DNA from 3 places in the Streptomyces sp. NPDC058662 genome. Region 3 is predicted to be linked to each of the others. Evidence: riboswitches for the same ligand, from Rfam matches in the RefSeq annotation. Region 3 holds a riboswitch; each other region holds the start of a gene.
What was found. A riboswitch is a leader RNA that binds a small molecule or an ion and turns the genes downstream of it on or off. The one in region 3 is predicted to bind cyclic di-AMP.

Region 1 (5,216 bases), on a different contig from region 3:
CCTCACCGCGCCGCTCGACGCGGAGCCGGCCGGCCTGGACGGCGTGGCGACCATCATGGCGCGCGCGCTGTCCGAGGGCACCGACAAGCACTCCGCCGAGGAGTTCGCGGCCGAGCTGGAGCGCTGCGGCGCCAACCTCGACGCGCACGCCGACCACCCGGGCCTGCGGGTCTCCCTGGAGGTCCCGGCCTCCCGCCTGCACAAGGCGCTGGGCCTGCTCGCCGAGGCGCTGCGCGCGCCCGCCTTCGACGAGGCCGAGGTCGACCGCCTGGTGCGCAACCGCCTCGACGAGATCCCGCACGAGCTGGCCAACCCCCAGCGCCGCGCCGCGATGCAGCTCTCCAAGGAGCTCTTCCCGGCGTCGCTGCGGATGTCCCGCCCGCGCCAGGGCACCGAGGAGACCGTCGCCCGTATCGACGCCCCGGCCGTGCGCGCCTTCTACGAGGCGCACGTCCGCCCCGCCACGGCCACCGCGGTGATCGTCGGCGACCTGACCGGCATCGACCTGGACGCCGTCCTCGCGGACACCCTCGGCGCCTGGACGGGCAACACCGCCGAGCCCGTCCCCGTCCCGCCGGTGACCGCCGACGACACCGGCCGCGTGGTCATCGTGGACCGTCCCGGCGCGGTCCAGACGCAGCTGCTCATCGGCCGGATCGGGCCCGACCGGCACGACCGGGTCTGGGCGGCCCAGGTGCTGGGCACGTACTGCCTGGGCGGGACCCTGACCTCCCGTCTGGACAAGGTCCTGCGCGAGGAGAAGGGGTACACGTACGGCGTGCGCTCCTTCGGCCAGGTGCTGCGCTCCACGGCCGACGGCAAGGGCGCCTCGATGCTCGCCATCAGCGGCTCGGTGGACACCCCGAACACCGGTCCGGCGCTGGAGGACCTCTGGAAGGTGCTGCGCACCCTCGCGGAGGGCGGCCTGACCGACGTCGAACGGGATGTGGCGGTGCAGAACCTGGTGGGCGTCGCCCCGTTGAAGTTCGAGACGGCGTCCTCGGTCGCCGGCACCCTCGCCGACCAGGTCGAGCAGGAGCTCCCGGACGACTACCAGGCGCGGTTGTACGCGCAGCTCGCCGAGACCGGCACGGTGGAAGCCACGTCGGCGGTCGTGGCCGCCTTCCCGGCGAACCGGCTGGTCACCGTTCTGGTGGGCGACGCGGCGCAGATCGAGGAGCCCGTGCGGGCCCTGGGGATCGGCGAGGTGAGCGTCGTCTCCAACTGACGCGCGGAAGAAGGGGTTCCGGCGGCCTTGTCTGCCGGGGCCCCTTTTGTCCGTTTAGTGGAGAGGTTGCTTTTATGCGGTGTGGCGTACGCAACAAAAAGGCGTCTGTGTTTGGCGATTGACTGATGATCCGCCTAGCGTCACCCGTGCTGTCCGTCAGTTGTACTCGCCGCGTCCGCGGCACCGGGCAGCGATCGCCGAGTCCCCGTCAGGCGCGAGCCTGGGGAGCCGGGGACCCAACTCAGTCCCTGGGGTGAATCGGACCGCCTCGCAAGAGGAGGCCCGTAGGAGACCTTCCTGCTCCGAACCCGTCAGCTAACCCGGTAGGCGAGAGGGAAGGAAAGGATCAGCCCCTTCATGGCGTTTGGCAGTCGTGCCGCCGGTAAGCACCGTGGTTCCAGCCGTCTGAGCCGCAAGACCGCCGGTTACGCCGGCATCGCGGCCCTCGCCACCACTGGTGTGGTGGGCTCCCTCGCCGGTCCGGCGTTCGCAGCGGACACCGGCAACGCAAACAACTCCTTCCAGGACAACGCGCTGGGCGCCGTCGTCGTCGCCGAGGACCTCGCCGGCGACATCGCGGATCAGGCCGAATCCCAGCGGCGCGCCGCCGAGCACGCCGCGGCCAAGGCCCAGGCCGAGGCCGACGCCAAGCAGCGTGCCGCGGAGTCCAAGCGCCTCGCCGAGGCCAAGGCGAAGGCCGAGCGCGAGGCCGCCGAGCGTGCCGCCCGCGAGGAGGAGCGCAAGCGCCTCAACACCTTCGTCGCCCCCGTCGACGGCTCGTACGTGAGCACCCAGTACCGCGCCGGCGGCGCCATGTGGTCCTCCGGCACCCACACCGGCATCGACTTCCACGCCGCCTCGGGCTCCAAGGTCCGCGCGGTGGGCATCGGCACCGTCGTCGAGGCCGGCTGGGGCGGCGCCTACGGCAACAACGTCGTCATCAAGCACAACGACGGCACCTACACCCAGTACGGGCACCTGCAGTCGCTGAGCGTCTCCGTCGGCCAGCAGGTCACCCCCGGACAGCAGATCGGCCTGTCGGGCTCCACCGGCAACTCCAGCGGCCCGCACCTGCACTTCGAGGCCCGCAGCGGCGCCGACTACGGCTCGGACATCGACCCGATCGCGTACCTGCGCTCGCACGGGGTCAGCCTCTGACCCGCACCCCCGCTTCGTGAAGGACCCCGGCTCGACGAGCCGGGGTCCTTCACGTTGTACCGCCCGGGCAAATGTTTCGCATTTCCGGCCGCTCTCGGAAATTATCGTGTGTTGCAATAGAGTCGCAGTACGCACGAGCATGTCCCACGGCGGCAGTTGGAATGAGGCGGAGGTCCGGTTTTGCGTATTCCCGCGCACGCGGTATGCACAGCAATTCGCGACGACATCGTCTCCGGGGTCTTCGAGCCGGGCGGCCGGCTGACCGAGGAGGTCCTGGCCCGCCGGTACGGGGTCTCGCGGGTCCCGGTCCGCGAGGCGCTGCGGACCCTGGAGTCCGAGGGGTTCGTGACCACCCGCCGGCACGCCGGCGCCTGCGTGGCCGAGCCGACCGAGCAGGAGGCCGCCGACCTCCTGGAGCTGCGGATGCTGCTGGAGCCCCTGGCGGCGGCCCGGGCGGCCCGGCGCCGCACCGAGGCGCACCTGAAGGTGCTGCGGGGGCTGGTCAGACTGGGGCAGGAGCGGGCCGGGCGGGGCCAGGGGGAGGATCTGCGCTCGCTGGGGGCCTGGTTCCACGAGACCCTCGCCCAGGCCTCGGGCAGCCCCGGGCTGATCGCGCTGCTGACCCAGATGCGGCGCAAGGTGGCCTGGATGTACGCGGTGGAGGCCCCGGCCCGGCCGGTGGACTCCTGGGCGGAGCACGGCGCGATCGTGGACGCGGTGGCGCGCGGGGACGTCGAGCGGGCGCGCGCGCTGGCCGCGATGCACGCCGACCGGGCGGTGGCCGCCCACCGGCCGAGGCCGCGCGCCGCGGTGAGCAGTTCGCAACCTGCCGTAAACATGCCGAGCGGTCGGCATTAACAGTGGCCGTATACAAAGGGCGAATAGACGTGCGCCGCTTTCGTGCGTCCGCAGGGGTGGACGGCTGGAATTCACGGCTGCGCTGAATTCGTCGGGCGATTTCCGGCCGCGTGCATTGCGGTGCGCGTCGTGGAGTCGGAATTCGACAGCACTGTCCGCGGCAGCGGCAGCGGCAACGGCAGAAGTGGGGGCCGGGGGCCGGGGGCCGGGGGCCGGGGCATGGCCGCGGCGGGCGCCGCCGGAAACGGCGAAGCCGCGCCCCCCGGGACTCCCAGTGGACGCGGCTTCGGTGAACCCGAAGGGTCAGACGGTCTCGGGGAGCTCGTCCAGGCCCTCGGCGACCAGCTTCGCGAGGCGGTCCAGCGCGGCGTCGGCGCCCTCGGCCTCGGACGCGAGGACGATCTCCTCGCCGCCCTGGGCGCCCAGGCCCAGAACCGCCAGCATGGAGGCGGCGTTGACGGGGTCGCCGCCCGCCTTCGCGATGGTCACCGGGACGCCGGAAGCGGTCGTCGCCCGAACGAAGATCGAGGCGGGACGAGCGTGCAGGCCCTCGGCCCAGCCGACGTTGACGCGGCGCTCTGCCATGGTGATGCCCTTCAGGTTCTTACGGTTGTCTAGACCAGTCTCTCACGACGTCCGGAATGCTCCGACCGACCTTCGGCCCGGATCTCCCGCCGTTCGGCCTCCCCAGCTTGCACTGGTTCCGGCCTGCCTGCCCCCTGCGCCGCGCGGGCACCGGCCTGCCGGTCGCGGCCGTAAGGTAGGCCCATGACCACCGAGTCGGACCCCGCGTACCCGGCCCACTGGGAAGCCGACGTCGTCCTGCGTGACGGCGGCACGGCCCGGATCAGGCCCATCACCACCGAGGACGCCGGGCGGCTGGTCAGCTTCTACGAACAGGTCTCCGACGAGTCGAAGTACTACCGCTTCTTCGCCCCCTACCCCCGGCTGTCCGACCGCGACGTGCACCGCTTCACGCACCACGACTACGTCGACCGCGTCGGCCTCGCGGCGACCATCGGCGGGGAGTTCATCGGCACCGTCCGCTACGACCGCATCGGCGCCGACGGCCGGCCCGCCACCGGGCCCTCCGACGAGGCCGAGGTCGCCTTCCTCGTCCAGGACGCCCACCAGGGGCGGGGCGTCGCCTCCGCACTCCTCGAACACATCGGCGCCGTCGCCCGCGAGCGCGGCATCCGCCGGTTCGCCGCCGAGGTGCTGCCCGCCAACACCAAGATGATCAAGGTGTTCACGGACGCCGGCTACGAGCAGAGGCGCAGCTTCGAGGACGGTTCCGTCCGCCTCACCCTCGACCTCGAACCCACCGCCGAGTCCCTGGCCGTGCAGCGGGCCCGCGAGCAGCGCGCCGAGGCCCGCTCGGTGCAGCGGCTGCTGTCCCCGGGCTCGGTGGCGGTGATCGGCGTCAGCCGCTCCGGCGCGGGCGTGGGCGCGGCGGCCCTGCGCAACCTGCGGGACAGCGGCTTCCACGGCCACCTCTACGCCGTCAACGACTCGGTGGACCGCGACCTGCTCGACGGCGTACGGGCCTACCGCGACCTCGACGCCGTCGGCGCCCCCGTCGACCTCGCGGTGATCGCGGTCCCGGCGGACCGGGTGCCCGAGGCGGTGGCGGCCTGCGGCGAGCACGGGGTCCAGGGCCTCGTGGTGCTGTCCGCCGGATACGGCGAGAGCGGCCCGGCCGGACTCGACCGCCAGCGCGAACTGGTGCGGCAGGTGCGCTCGTACGGGATGCGGCTGATCGGACCGAACGCCTACGGAGTGATCAACACCGCCCCGGAGGTGGAGCTCAACGCTTCGCTGACGCCCGCCCCGATGCCCCCGCGCGGCCGCATCGGCCTCTTCACGCAGTCCGGCGCGATCGGCATCGCGCTCCTCTCCGCCCTGCTGCGGCGCGGCGAGGGGCTGTCGTCCTTCGTCTCCGCGGGCAACCGGGCCGACGTCTCCGGCAACG
Region 2 (5,216 bases), on a different contig from region 3:
CGGTGGGACATCATGCACTTGAAGCCGTTGCGCTGGGCCATCTCGACGGCGTCGAGGGTCTCGGTGAGGGAACCGATCTGGTTCACCTTCACGAGCAGGGCGTTCGCGGAGCCCTCCTCGATACCGCGGGCCAGGCGCTCCGGGTTGGTGACGAAGAGGTCGTCGCCGACGATCTGGACCTTGGCGCCCAGGCGGTCGGTGAGGGTCTTCCAGCCGGCCCAGTCGTCCTCGTACAGCGGGTCCTCGATGGAGACCATCGGGTACGCGGAGACGAGCTCCTCGTAGTACTCGGTCATCTCGGCGGCCGAGCGGGACTGGCCCTCGAACTCGTACTTGCCGTCCTTGTAGAACTCGGACGCGGCGACGTCGAGCGCGAGCGCGATGTCCTTGCCCGGGGTGTAGCCGGCCTGCTTGATGGCCTCGACGATGAGGTCGAGCGCGGCGCGGTTGGACTCCAGGTTCGGGGCGAAGCCGCCCTCGTCGCCCAGGCCGGTGGAGAGGCCCTTGGTGTGCAGGACCTTCTTGAGGGTGTGGTAGACCTCGGCACCCCAGCGCAGCGCCTCGGAGAAGGACTCCGCGCCGATCGGGGCGATCATGAACTCCTGGATGTCCACGTTGGAGTCGGCGTGCGACCCGCCGTTGAGGATGTTCATCATCGGAACGGGCAGCAGGTGCGCGTTCGGGCCGCCGAGGTAGCGGAACAGCGGGAGGTCCGAGGCCTCGGACGCGGCGTGCGCGACGGCGAGGGAGACGCCGAGGATGGCGTTGGCGCCGAGCGAGCCCTTGTTGTCGGTGGCGTCCAGGTCGAACATGGCCTGGTCGATCAGGCGCTGCTCGGTGGCGTCGTAGCCGACGAGCTCCGGGCCGATCTGCTCGATGACGGCGAGGACGGCCTTCTCGACACCCTTGCCGAAGTAACGGTTGGGGTCACCGTCACGGAGCTCGATGGCTTCGAATGCACCGGTGGAGGCGCCGGACGGAACTGCAGCACGGCCGGTGCTGCCATCGTCGAGGCCCACCTCGACCTCGACCGTGGGGTTGCCTCGGGAGTCCAGGATTTCCCGGGCTACGACGACGTCGATGGACGGCACGAGCATCTCCTTCTGGGATGTGACGCTGAGTGTGCGGTGGCGTGTCGGGCCGTGGGACGGCCCAGCCGCTTAGAGCCTAACCGGCTCCGGGCACTGGGCCCGCCGACCGCCCGGGTCCTGGGACGAAAAAGGGCCCGAATACCCGCGTTACGGGACATAAGGCCGCAGTTTTCAGGGGTTCTGACGGTGCGCATGCCGCCGCCCGGCGCGCGAGTGGACGCGCGCCGGGCGGGGGGACGGACCTGCCGTGTGCTCACGGCCGCGGCTGGTGCCGCGGTGTTCAGCTGAGCTTCAGCTTCTGACCCGGGAAGATGAGGTCGGCGTCCGGGACGATGTCCTTGTTCAGCTCGAAGAGCTTCTCCCAGCCGTCCGTGACGCCGTTGGCCTCGGCGATGGTGCCCAGGGTGTCGCCGGCCTTGACCTCGTACGAGCCGTTGCCGGTCTTCGGGGCCGCGGCGGCGGGGCGCTCGGAGCGGGTGGTGGGAGCCTCGGCGCGCTTGGTCTCCTGCTTGGGCGCGGCCTTCTGCTCGACCTTCTTGGACTCGGTCTTCTTCGACTCGGCCTTCGGCTTGGCCGGGGCCTCGGCGGCGCCGCCCGCGTAGGAGGAGTTCGACAGGCCCTTGCCGCAGTGCGGCCAGGCGCCCTTGCCCTGGCCCTTGAGGACCTTCTCGGCGACGGCTATCTGCTGCGCCTTCGAGGCCTGGTTGGCCTGCGCGGCGTACGCCTTGCCACCGAAGGCGGCCCAGGTGGAGGACGAGAACTGCAGGCCGCCGTAGTAGCCGTTGCCGGTGTTGATGGCCCAGTTGCCGCCGGCCTCGCACTGCGCGACGCGATCCCACTCGGAGGCGGTGGCGGCACTGGCGGTGCCGGCGGTCATCAGGGGTGCGGCGACGGCGACACCGGCGACGCCGGCGAGCGTGACGATACGGGCGGCCTTGTTGGCGCGACGGTGCTTGCCCTTGCCGGAAAGCAGCATGGAGTTCTCCTCACCGACGCCTACGAGGTGAGCTGTCGGGTTCGGGCGGATGAGTTGCCCGGCCGTGCGATCGGGTCGCACGTCTTAACCCCCAGCCGGTGGCGTGACCGTCTCTCAACGGCCGCTCCCGGCACTTACCTTGGTTCCCCCGCTCCTGCCTTCGGCGCTTGACGCGACGACTGTTCCCTCCGTCCGCCGGCAGGATTCGGCGATGCGGTCGAAGGAGCCCGCGGTGGCGAGCGATTCAGAAGGTAGACAGGTCTCCCCCCGATGTTCAACGAGCGCCATCGGGGAGAAACAGGCCCTACTTGCGTTCCTCCCGAGCGCGTTTGCGCAGGTGAGGCCGGGGTTTGCGGAAGCCCCGGGGCCGGACACGCCAGTTGACCGGAAGAGACACATGTCTCACTTACAGAATTCCGACAATCAGCGCGTACCGGACGCCCGAAGTGCCCCTATTCCGCGCTTAGATCCAGATTTTGGCCGGGCTTGATGAGGTCCGCGTCCTCGCCGATGACCTGCTCGTTGGCCGCGTAGAGCGCGTTCCAGCCCCCCTTGAGGCCGTTGGCGTCCGCGATCGTGGCCAGGCTGTCGCCGGCCCGGACGGTGTACGTGGGGTCCGACGCGGCGTCAGCCGTGACGGGCGCCTCCACGGCGGGGGCCCCGCGGTGCTTGCCGGCGCCCGCCGTCTGACCCGCGAGCTGCGCCGTCGGCGAGGTCGGGGCGCTCGGGGCGCTCGGGGAGGCCGGGGCGCTCGGGGCGCCGGGCGTCGCCGAGCCGTCGGGAACGCCGGGAAGGGCCGGGGCCGTCGGGTCGGCGGCCGGCGGGGTGACCGGCGGCGTGGTGGGCGCCGTCGGGTCCAGCGGGGTGGCGCCGGGCCCACCCGGGAGGACCGGGGCGGTCGGGTCGGCGGGCTGCACCGGGGCCGTGGTCGGGTCGTCCGGCGCCGGCATGACGGGCAGTCCGAGGGAGGGCGCCAGCGGGCCCTCCGGCGTGGTGGGCGACGGGCTCACGGCCGGGGCCGGGGTCGGCGCCCCGAAGTCGGTGGGGCGCGTACCGGTGCCGGTCGCCGGCACCGTGTCGTCCGGCCGGGACGGGGTGGGGCGCACGGGCTTGGCCTCGCCCGGCAGGCCGGGGTCGACCTCCGCGGCCGGACCCGACTGCGCCAGTCCGGCGGAGGAGGCGCACAGCGGCCACGCCTGCGGCCCCTGCGCGGCGAGCACGCGCTCGGCCACGGCTATCTGCTGGGACCGGCTCGCGAGGTCGGGCCGCTCGGCGAAGTCGAGGCCGCCGGCGTTGCGCCACTGGTCCTGCGTGAACTGGAGCCCGCCGTAGGCGCCGCTGCCGCTGTTGGCGCTCCACGCGCCACCGCTCTCGCACTCGGCGACCTTGTCCCATGTGGAGGTCTCGGCGGCGGTGGCACTGGTCGCCGCGAGCAGCGGCAGGGCCAGTGCGGAGCCGGCGACACCGGCGGTGACAACCAGGGCGGGTACCTGGCGGGGGCGTCTGTGGCGGCCGTTCCCGGAACGCATGAAGGTTCACCTTTCGCATAACGGCGGGGTAACGGCAGAACCTAGCGGGCCTCGAACGTTTGTCACAAGTTTCGACTGAAACTGACTTGAAGTCAGCCGTTTTCGCCCTGCTCCGGCAGCGTGAAACGGACCGGGAGGGTGCGCAGTCCGCGCATGATGAGCCCCCCGCGCCAGCGCAGTTCGGACACGTCCACGGCGAGCTCCAGATCGGGCAGGCGCGTCAGGAGGGTGGCGAGCGCCGTCTGCCCCTCCAGCCGGGCCAGCGGTGCACCGAGGCAGTAGTGGATGCCGTGCCCGTACCCCAGGTGCTGGTTGTCCGTCCGGGAGAGGTCCAGGGTGTCCGGTTCGGTGAACCGCTCCGGGTCGCGGTCGGCGGCCGCGAGGACGACCAGGACCGGGTCGCCGGCCGCGATCTCCTCGCCGCCCAGGGTGAGTTGGCGTGTGGCGAAGCGCCAGGTGGCCAGCTCCACCGGACCGTCGTAGCGCAGGAGTTCCTCCACCCCGGTCTCCAGCAGGCCGCGCTCGCCGGCTGCCAGGGAGCGCTGCAGCCGCCCGCGCTGGTCCGGGTTCATGAAGAGGGAGTGGACGCCGTTCCCGATGAGGTTCACGGTCGTCTCGAAGCCGGCGAACAGGAGGATGAAGGCCATCGCCGTGGCCTCGGCCTCCGTCAGGTGGTCGCCGTGGTCGCTCGCCCGGATCAGGTCCGAGATCAGATCATTGCCCAAGTCATCCCTTTTGCGATGAATGAGCTCCCCGAGATAGGCGCGCATCTGCTTCACCGAGCGGGCCACTCCCCCGCGCGGGCCACCGCCGTGGCGGATCATCATCCCGGCCCAGTCGCGGAAGTCGTCCTGGTCCTCGCGCGGTACTCCGAGCATCTCGCAGATGGCGTAGATGGGGAGCGGGAAGGCGAACTCGTGGATGAGATCCGCCTCCCCCCTCCCCCCGGCCTCCGCCTCGGCGCGGGCCCGCTCGACGAACGCGTCGATGAGGTGGTCGGTGAGCTCCTGCACCCGCGGCGTGAACTCGGCGACCCGGCGCGGGGTGAACGCCTTCGACACCAGCCGCCGCAGCCGCGTGTGGTCCGGCGGGTCGATGTTGAGCAGATGCGTCATCAGCTCCGCCTTGCGCTCGCCCGGGATGCCCGTCTTGCCCCGGGCGTGCGCGGGCTCGGCGTGGTGCGCCGGGTTCTTGCTGAGCCGCTGGTCGGCGAGGGCCTGGCGGGCGTCGGCGTACCGGGTGACCAGCCAGGCCTCCACGCCGCTGGGGAGCTTGGTGCGGTGCACCGGGGAGTGCTCGCGCAGCCAGGCGTAGGCGGGGTAGGGATCGGTCGCGAACTCCCAGTCGAACAGGGTCGGACCCTGGGCGGAGGGGGCGTCGGCTGGGACTGCGGGGTTCGGCTCGTGCACCCCACGACCGTATCCCGGCGCGCGTGCGCTGCCCCATATGGGGGGTTCGTCGCGGCTGTCCGTAGATCGGCCAGGTCTTGACCTGGCGGAGTCCGGCATTCCTACTGTCGGTCTTGTGGATGTGAGGATCTTGAAAAGCAGCTTCGCGGTGGTGGAGAGACGGGCCGAGCACACGGTCAAGTTCTTCTACTCCCACCTGTTCTGGCACAAC
Region 3 (5,216 bases):
CGTGCACATCGACGGACTGCGCGAGCGCCACGACGAGTCCGTGGCCAAGGAAGGCGTCTTCGACGAGGCGGTCGCGGCCATCAAGGAGGCGAAGCGGCGCGGATTCCGGGTGACGACGAACTCCACCTTCTTCAACACCGACACACCGCAGACCATCATCGAGGTGCTCAACTACCTCAATGACGACCTCCGGGTCGACGAGATGATGATCTCGCCCGCCTACGCCTACGAGAAGGCCCCCGACCAGGAGCACTTCCTGGGTGTCGAACAGACCCGTGAACTCTTCAGGAAGGCTTTCGCGGGCGGCAACCGGCGGCGCTGGCGGCTCAACCACTCCCCGCTCTTCCTGGACTTCCTGGAAGGGAAGGCCGATTTCCCCTGCACGGCCTGGGCGATCCCGAATTACTCCCTTTTCGGCTGGCAGCGCCCCTGCTATCTGATGAGCGACGGCTACGTCCCGACCTACCGGGAGCTCATCGACGACACCGACTGGACCAAGTACGGCCGGGGCAAGGACCCGCGCTGCGCGAACTGCATGGCGCACTGCGGCTACGAGCCCACCGCCGTCCTCGCCACCATGGGCTCCCTCAAGGAGTCCCTCCGGGCGGCCCGCGAGACGATCGCCGGGAACCGGGGCGCGTCGGCATGACGGCGCCCCCGGGAGGTCGGACGCCGAGCGCCCGGGGCGGGGGCTTCGACCTCGGCGCCCTGCTGGCCGCGCGCGGCGGGGAACGGTACGAGCTGCACGCCCGCCACCTCAACCACCAGCTGCCCCGGATGCTGCGCACCATCGGCTTCGACAAGGTCTACGAACGGGCCGAGGGCGCGCACTTCTGGGACGACGAGGGCAACGACTACCTCGACATGCTGGCCGGCTTCGGAGTGATGGGCCTCGGCCGCCACCACCCGGTGGTCCGCCGGGCCCTGCACGACGTTCTGGACGCCCAGCTCGCCGACCTCACCCGCTTCGACTGCCAGCCGCTGCCCGGGCTGCTGGCGGAGAAGCTGCTCTCGTACACCCCGCACCTGGACCGGGTCTTCTTCGGCAACAGCGGCACCGAGGCCGTGGAGACCGCCCTGAAGTTCGCCCGGTACGCCACCGGCCGGCCCAGGGTGCTGTACTGCCACCACGCCTTCCACGGGCTCACCACCGGCTCGCTCTCGGTGAACGGGGAGAGCGGCTTCCGGGACGGCTTCGCACCGCTGCTCCCCGACACGGGGATCGCGCTGGGAGACCTGGCGGCCCTGGAACGGGAGCTCGCGCGCGGCGACGTGGCGGCCCTCGTGGTGGAGCCGATCCAGGGCAAGGGCGTCCTCGCGGCGCCGCCCGGGTTCCTGCTCGCGGCGCAGGAGCTGCTGCACCGGCACAAGGCGCTGCTCATCGCGGACGAGGTGCAGACCGGCCTCGGACGTACCGGCGACTTCTACGCCTACCAGCACGAACCGGGCGTGGAACCGGACCTGGTCTGCGTCGCCAAGGCGCTGTCGGGCGGCTATGTACCGGTCGGCGCGACCCTGGGCAAGGACTGGATCTTCAAGAAGGTCTACTCGTCCATGGACCGGGTCCTCGTGCACTCCGCGAGCTTCGGCTCCAACGCTCAGGCGATGGCGGCCGGGCTCGCGGTCCTGTCCGTGATGGAGGACGAGGAACTCGTGGCCAACGCCCGCTCCACGGGCGACCTGCTGCGTGGGCGGCTCGCGGCGATGGTCGACGAGTACGAGCTGCTGCACGAGGTGCGCGGGCGGGGGCTGATGATCGGCATCGAGTTCGGCCGGCCGTCCTCCCTGGGCCTGCGCAGCCGGTGGAGCGTGCTCCAGGCGGCCCGCAAGGGGCTCTTCGCGCAGATGGTCGTGGTGCCCCTGCTGCAGAAGCACCGGATCCTCACGCAGGTCTCCGGGGACCACCTGGAAGTGATCAAACTGATCCCGCCCCTGATCGTGGACGAGGGGGACGTCGACCGGTTCGTCGGAGCGTTCCGGGCGGTCATGGACGAGGCGCACGGCGGTTCGGGGCTCATGTGGGACTTCGGCCGGACGCTGGTCAAGCAGGCGGTGGGCAACCGCTGACATCCGGCCGGTCCCGGGCCCGGCGCCCCGCTACGACAGCAGTCGGTCGCGGAGCCGGACGAGGGTCCCGGGTGTCAGCCCGAGGCCCTCGGCCAGGTAGCGCTCCACTCCGCCCCACTGCTCGTCGATGGTCTCGAAGGCGGCGGTCAGGTAGTCGGCGCGGGCGTCGAAGAGCGGGGCGAGCAGCTCCATCACCTCGGGAGTGCGCTCCTCGGCGGCGCCGCCGCTCCGGCGGATCCGGTAGCGGCGGTGCGGGGCGTTGGACTCCAGGTAGTCCGCGACGATCGCGTCGCGTTCGACACCGAGCGCGAGGAGGGTGACGGCGATGGCCAGTCCGGCCCGGTCCTTGCCCGCCGCGCAGTGCATCAGGGCCGGGACGCTCTCCTCGGCGAGGGCGTGCACCACCCGGCTGTGCTCGGCCGTGCGGTACCTGATCATCTGGCGGTAGGAGTTCGCCATCCGGGCCGCGGCCCGGCCGTCGCCGAGTACCGAGCGGAGCTGTTCGAGGTCGCCCTCGCGGACCATCTTCCAGAACTCCCGGCCGTCGGCGGGGTCCGAGAGCGGGATGTTGACGTTCCGTACGCCGGGCAGCTCGATGTCGGCGCCCTCCAGGGAGTGGTCGGCGGCGTTGCGGAAGTCGAAGACGGTGTGGAGGCCGAGCGAGGAGAGGAACTCCGCATCGGTATCGGTGGCATGCGCCAGATGTCCGCTTCGAAACAGTCGTCCCGGCTTGACCCTTCGCCCGTCCACCGTCGGCAATCCGCCCACATCGCGGAAATTACGCACACCGGACAACTCCGGCTCGGGCTGCGGCTGTGCGGGCGGCGCCGGGGGTATCTGCTGGGTCACGGGAACTCCTCCGCTGTGTGGTGGCGTGTCCGAATTGGGCTACTTGGCACTAACTTGCCGTAGGCGGCGGCCAGATCGCGCGCCTCCCCGTGAGCCAGATCATACGGTGACCGTGCGTGCCTGATCGCGGAAGCCGAATGGCCCAGCCAGGACGGTTGTTGCCGCGGCGGAATGGACAGAGGGTGACCGGAATTCCGTCGATCCCTCACCCCCGGGAATCCGTCCGGGAATTCATGGCTTGTTACCTGCGGTCGGACTGGATTACCTTCGCGATCGATCCGGGTGGACCGCCTAATCCTGCCGCCTCCCGGAAACCGCACCCGACTATTCACGCGCGCGGCAGGAGCGGGGGACCCAGGTAAGCCGCTGTCCGGATCTTCGTATCCGGACAGCTCGGGGTGAAGCCGTACATGTCTCGCACATGGACGGCCGGACATCTCCAGTCCGAACCCGACAGCTCACCTCGTAGGCGACGGAGAGGAATTCGCCATGCCTGCAAAGGGTAAGCACCGCCGTCCCAAGTCCCGCTCGATATCGCGCGGTCTCGCCGTCGCCGGTACCGGCGGCGCCGCCCTGGCGCTGCCGCTGATGGGCGCCGCCGGCGCCCAGGCGGCCGGCGCGCCGGCCGCGGCTCCCGCGGTGGTCCCCGCCGCGGCGCCGCAGCTCCAGGCCGCGGCCCCGGTGGCGCCGCAGGCGGTGCCCGTGACGGCGCAGGCCGCCCCGACCGTGTACACGGTCGTGCCGGGCGACTACCTCTCCAAGATCGCCGTCGAGCGGCAGCTGTCCGGTGGCTGGGAGCAGCTGTACGCCGACAACCGCGAGGCCGTCGGCTCCGACCCGTCGCTGATCCACCCGGGCCTGCGCCTCACGCTCGGCGCGCCGGGCAAGGCCGCTCCGACGCAGACCGCCCCGGCGCCCGCCGCGAAGTCCTCCGACAAGGCCCCGGCGGCCGGGAAGGGCGCGGCGGCCGAGAGGGACGAGCCCGCCGCGGCCCCCGTCCGCAAGCCGCAGCCGAAGCAGCAGCCCCAGGACGCCGGCACCCCGGCCGGCTCCGCGGCCGGCTCGAACACGGTCGCCGCCGGCGGCTTCGTCGCCCCCGTCAGCGGCGGGGTGTCCACCCAGTACCGGGTCGCCGGTGCGATGTGGTCCTCCGGCTACCACACCGGCCTCGACTTCATGGCGAGCTCCGGCACCACGGTCAAGGCCGTCGGCGCGGGCACCGTGGTCTCCGCCGGTTGGAGCGGTTCGTACGGCAACGAGGTCGTCATCCGGCACGCGGACGGCAAGTACTCCCAGTACGCCCACCTGTCCTCGCTGTCCGTCTCGTCGGGCCAGAGCGTCACCGCCGGCCAGCGCATCGGCCTCTCCGGTTCCACCGGCAACTCCACCGGTCCGCACCTGCACTTCGAGATCCGCACCGGCCCGTCCTACGGCTCGGACATCAACCCGCTGAGCTACCTGCGCTCGAAGGGCGTGACCATCTGACGGCACCCGCCGTCGGAGCGCTGACACGCGTGGGGCCGGGACCCGAGGGGGGTCCCGGCCCCACGCGCACTTATTCCTGGTCCCCCGGGTGGTACAGATCACGGTCCGTCAACCCCCCATTACGTTGGCGTAGGTCGTGCACGAGAGTGAAGGATGGTGTCTCGTGGCAGCGACGACGACGAAACTCAAGACCATCGGCTCGTACGCGGCGATCGGGGACAGCTTCACCGAGGGTGTGGGGGACCCGGGACCCGGGGGCACCTATCTCGGCTGGGCGGACCGGTTCGCCGTCCTTCTGGCCGACCAGCGCGACGAACACGACTTCCGCTACGCGAACCTGGCCGTCCGGGGGCGGCTCCTCGACCAGATCGTGGCCGAGCAGGTGCCGAGGGCCAAACAGCTCGGCCCGGACCTGGTGACCTTCTGCGCGGGCGGCAACGACATCATCCGGCCGGGCAGCGACCCGGACGACGTGGCCGAGCGGTTCGAGGCGGCCGTGGCCGACCTCGCCGGCTCGGTCGGCCAGGTCATGATCACGACCGGCTTCGACACCCGGGGAGTGCCCGTCCTGCGGCACATCCGGGGCAAGGTGGCGACGTACAGCGCGCATGTCCGCGCCATCGCCGACCGGTACGACTGCCCGGTGCTCGACCTGTGGTCGCTCAAGTCCGTCCAGGACCGGCGGGCCTGGGACGGCGACCGGCTGCACCTGTCGCCCGACGGGCACACCCGGGTCGCCCTGCGGGCGGCACAGGTGCTGGGCCTGGAGGTACCGGCCGACCCCGACCAGCCGTGGCCGCCGGAGCGCCCGCGCG

Region 1: another riboswitch for cyclic di-AMP. It lies ahead of ACFWUQ_RS10620 (M23 family metallopeptidase); the one in region 3 lies ahead of ACFWUQ_RS30025 (peptidoglycan DD-metalloendopeptidase family protein).
Region 2: another riboswitch for cyclic di-AMP. It lies ahead of ACFWUQ_RS10810 (transglycosylase family protein); the one in region 3 lies ahead of ACFWUQ_RS30025 (peptidoglycan DD-metalloendopeptidase family protein).

What each region holds. Positions count from the first base shown of each region.
Region 1 covers NZ_JBHXRU010000020.1:72,726-77,941, forward strand. Annotated here, with positions in the region: gene ACFWUQ_RS10615 (M16 family metallopeptidase) at 1-1,228, shown strand, start outside; cyclic di-AMP (ydaO/yuaA leader) riboswitch at 1,414-1,573, shown strand; gene ACFWUQ_RS10620 (M23 family metallopeptidase) at 1,586-2,386, shown strand; gene ACFWUQ_RS10625 (GntR family transcriptional regulator) at 2,567-3,244, shown strand; gene ACFWUQ_RS10630 (HPr family phosphocarrier protein) at 3,548-3,829, opposite strand; partial or broken gene ACFWUQ_RS10635 (GNAT family N-acetyltransferase) at 4,013-5,216, shown strand, end outside.
Region 2 covers NZ_JBHXRU010000021.1:37,880-43,095, forward strand. Annotated here, with positions in the region: gene eno (phosphopyruvate hydratase) at 1-1,097, opposite strand, end outside; gene ACFWUQ_RS10810 (transglycosylase family protein) at 1,372-2,067, opposite strand; cyclic di-AMP (ydaO/yuaA leader) riboswitch at 2,070-2,243, opposite strand; gene ACFWUQ_RS10815 (transglycosylase family protein) at 2,520-3,596, opposite strand; gene ACFWUQ_RS10820 (cytochrome P450) at 3,689-5,005, opposite strand; gene ACFWUQ_RS10825 (globin domain-containing protein) at 5,127-5,216, shown strand, end outside.
Region 3 covers NZ_JBHXRU010000153.1:1,637-6,852, reverse strand. Annotated here, with positions in the region: gene hpnH (adenosyl-hopene transferase HpnH) at 1-649, shown strand, start outside; gene ACFWUQ_RS30035 (aspartate aminotransferase family protein) at 646-2,067, shown strand; gene ACFWUQ_RS30030 (tyrosine-protein phosphatase) at 2,098-2,916, opposite strand; cyclic di-AMP (ydaO/yuaA leader) riboswitch at 3,205-3,401, shown strand; gene ACFWUQ_RS30025 (peptidoglycan DD-metalloendopeptidase family protein) at 3,406-4,401, shown strand; gene ACFWUQ_RS30020 (SGNH/GDSL hydrolase family protein) at 4,565-5,216, shown strand, end outside.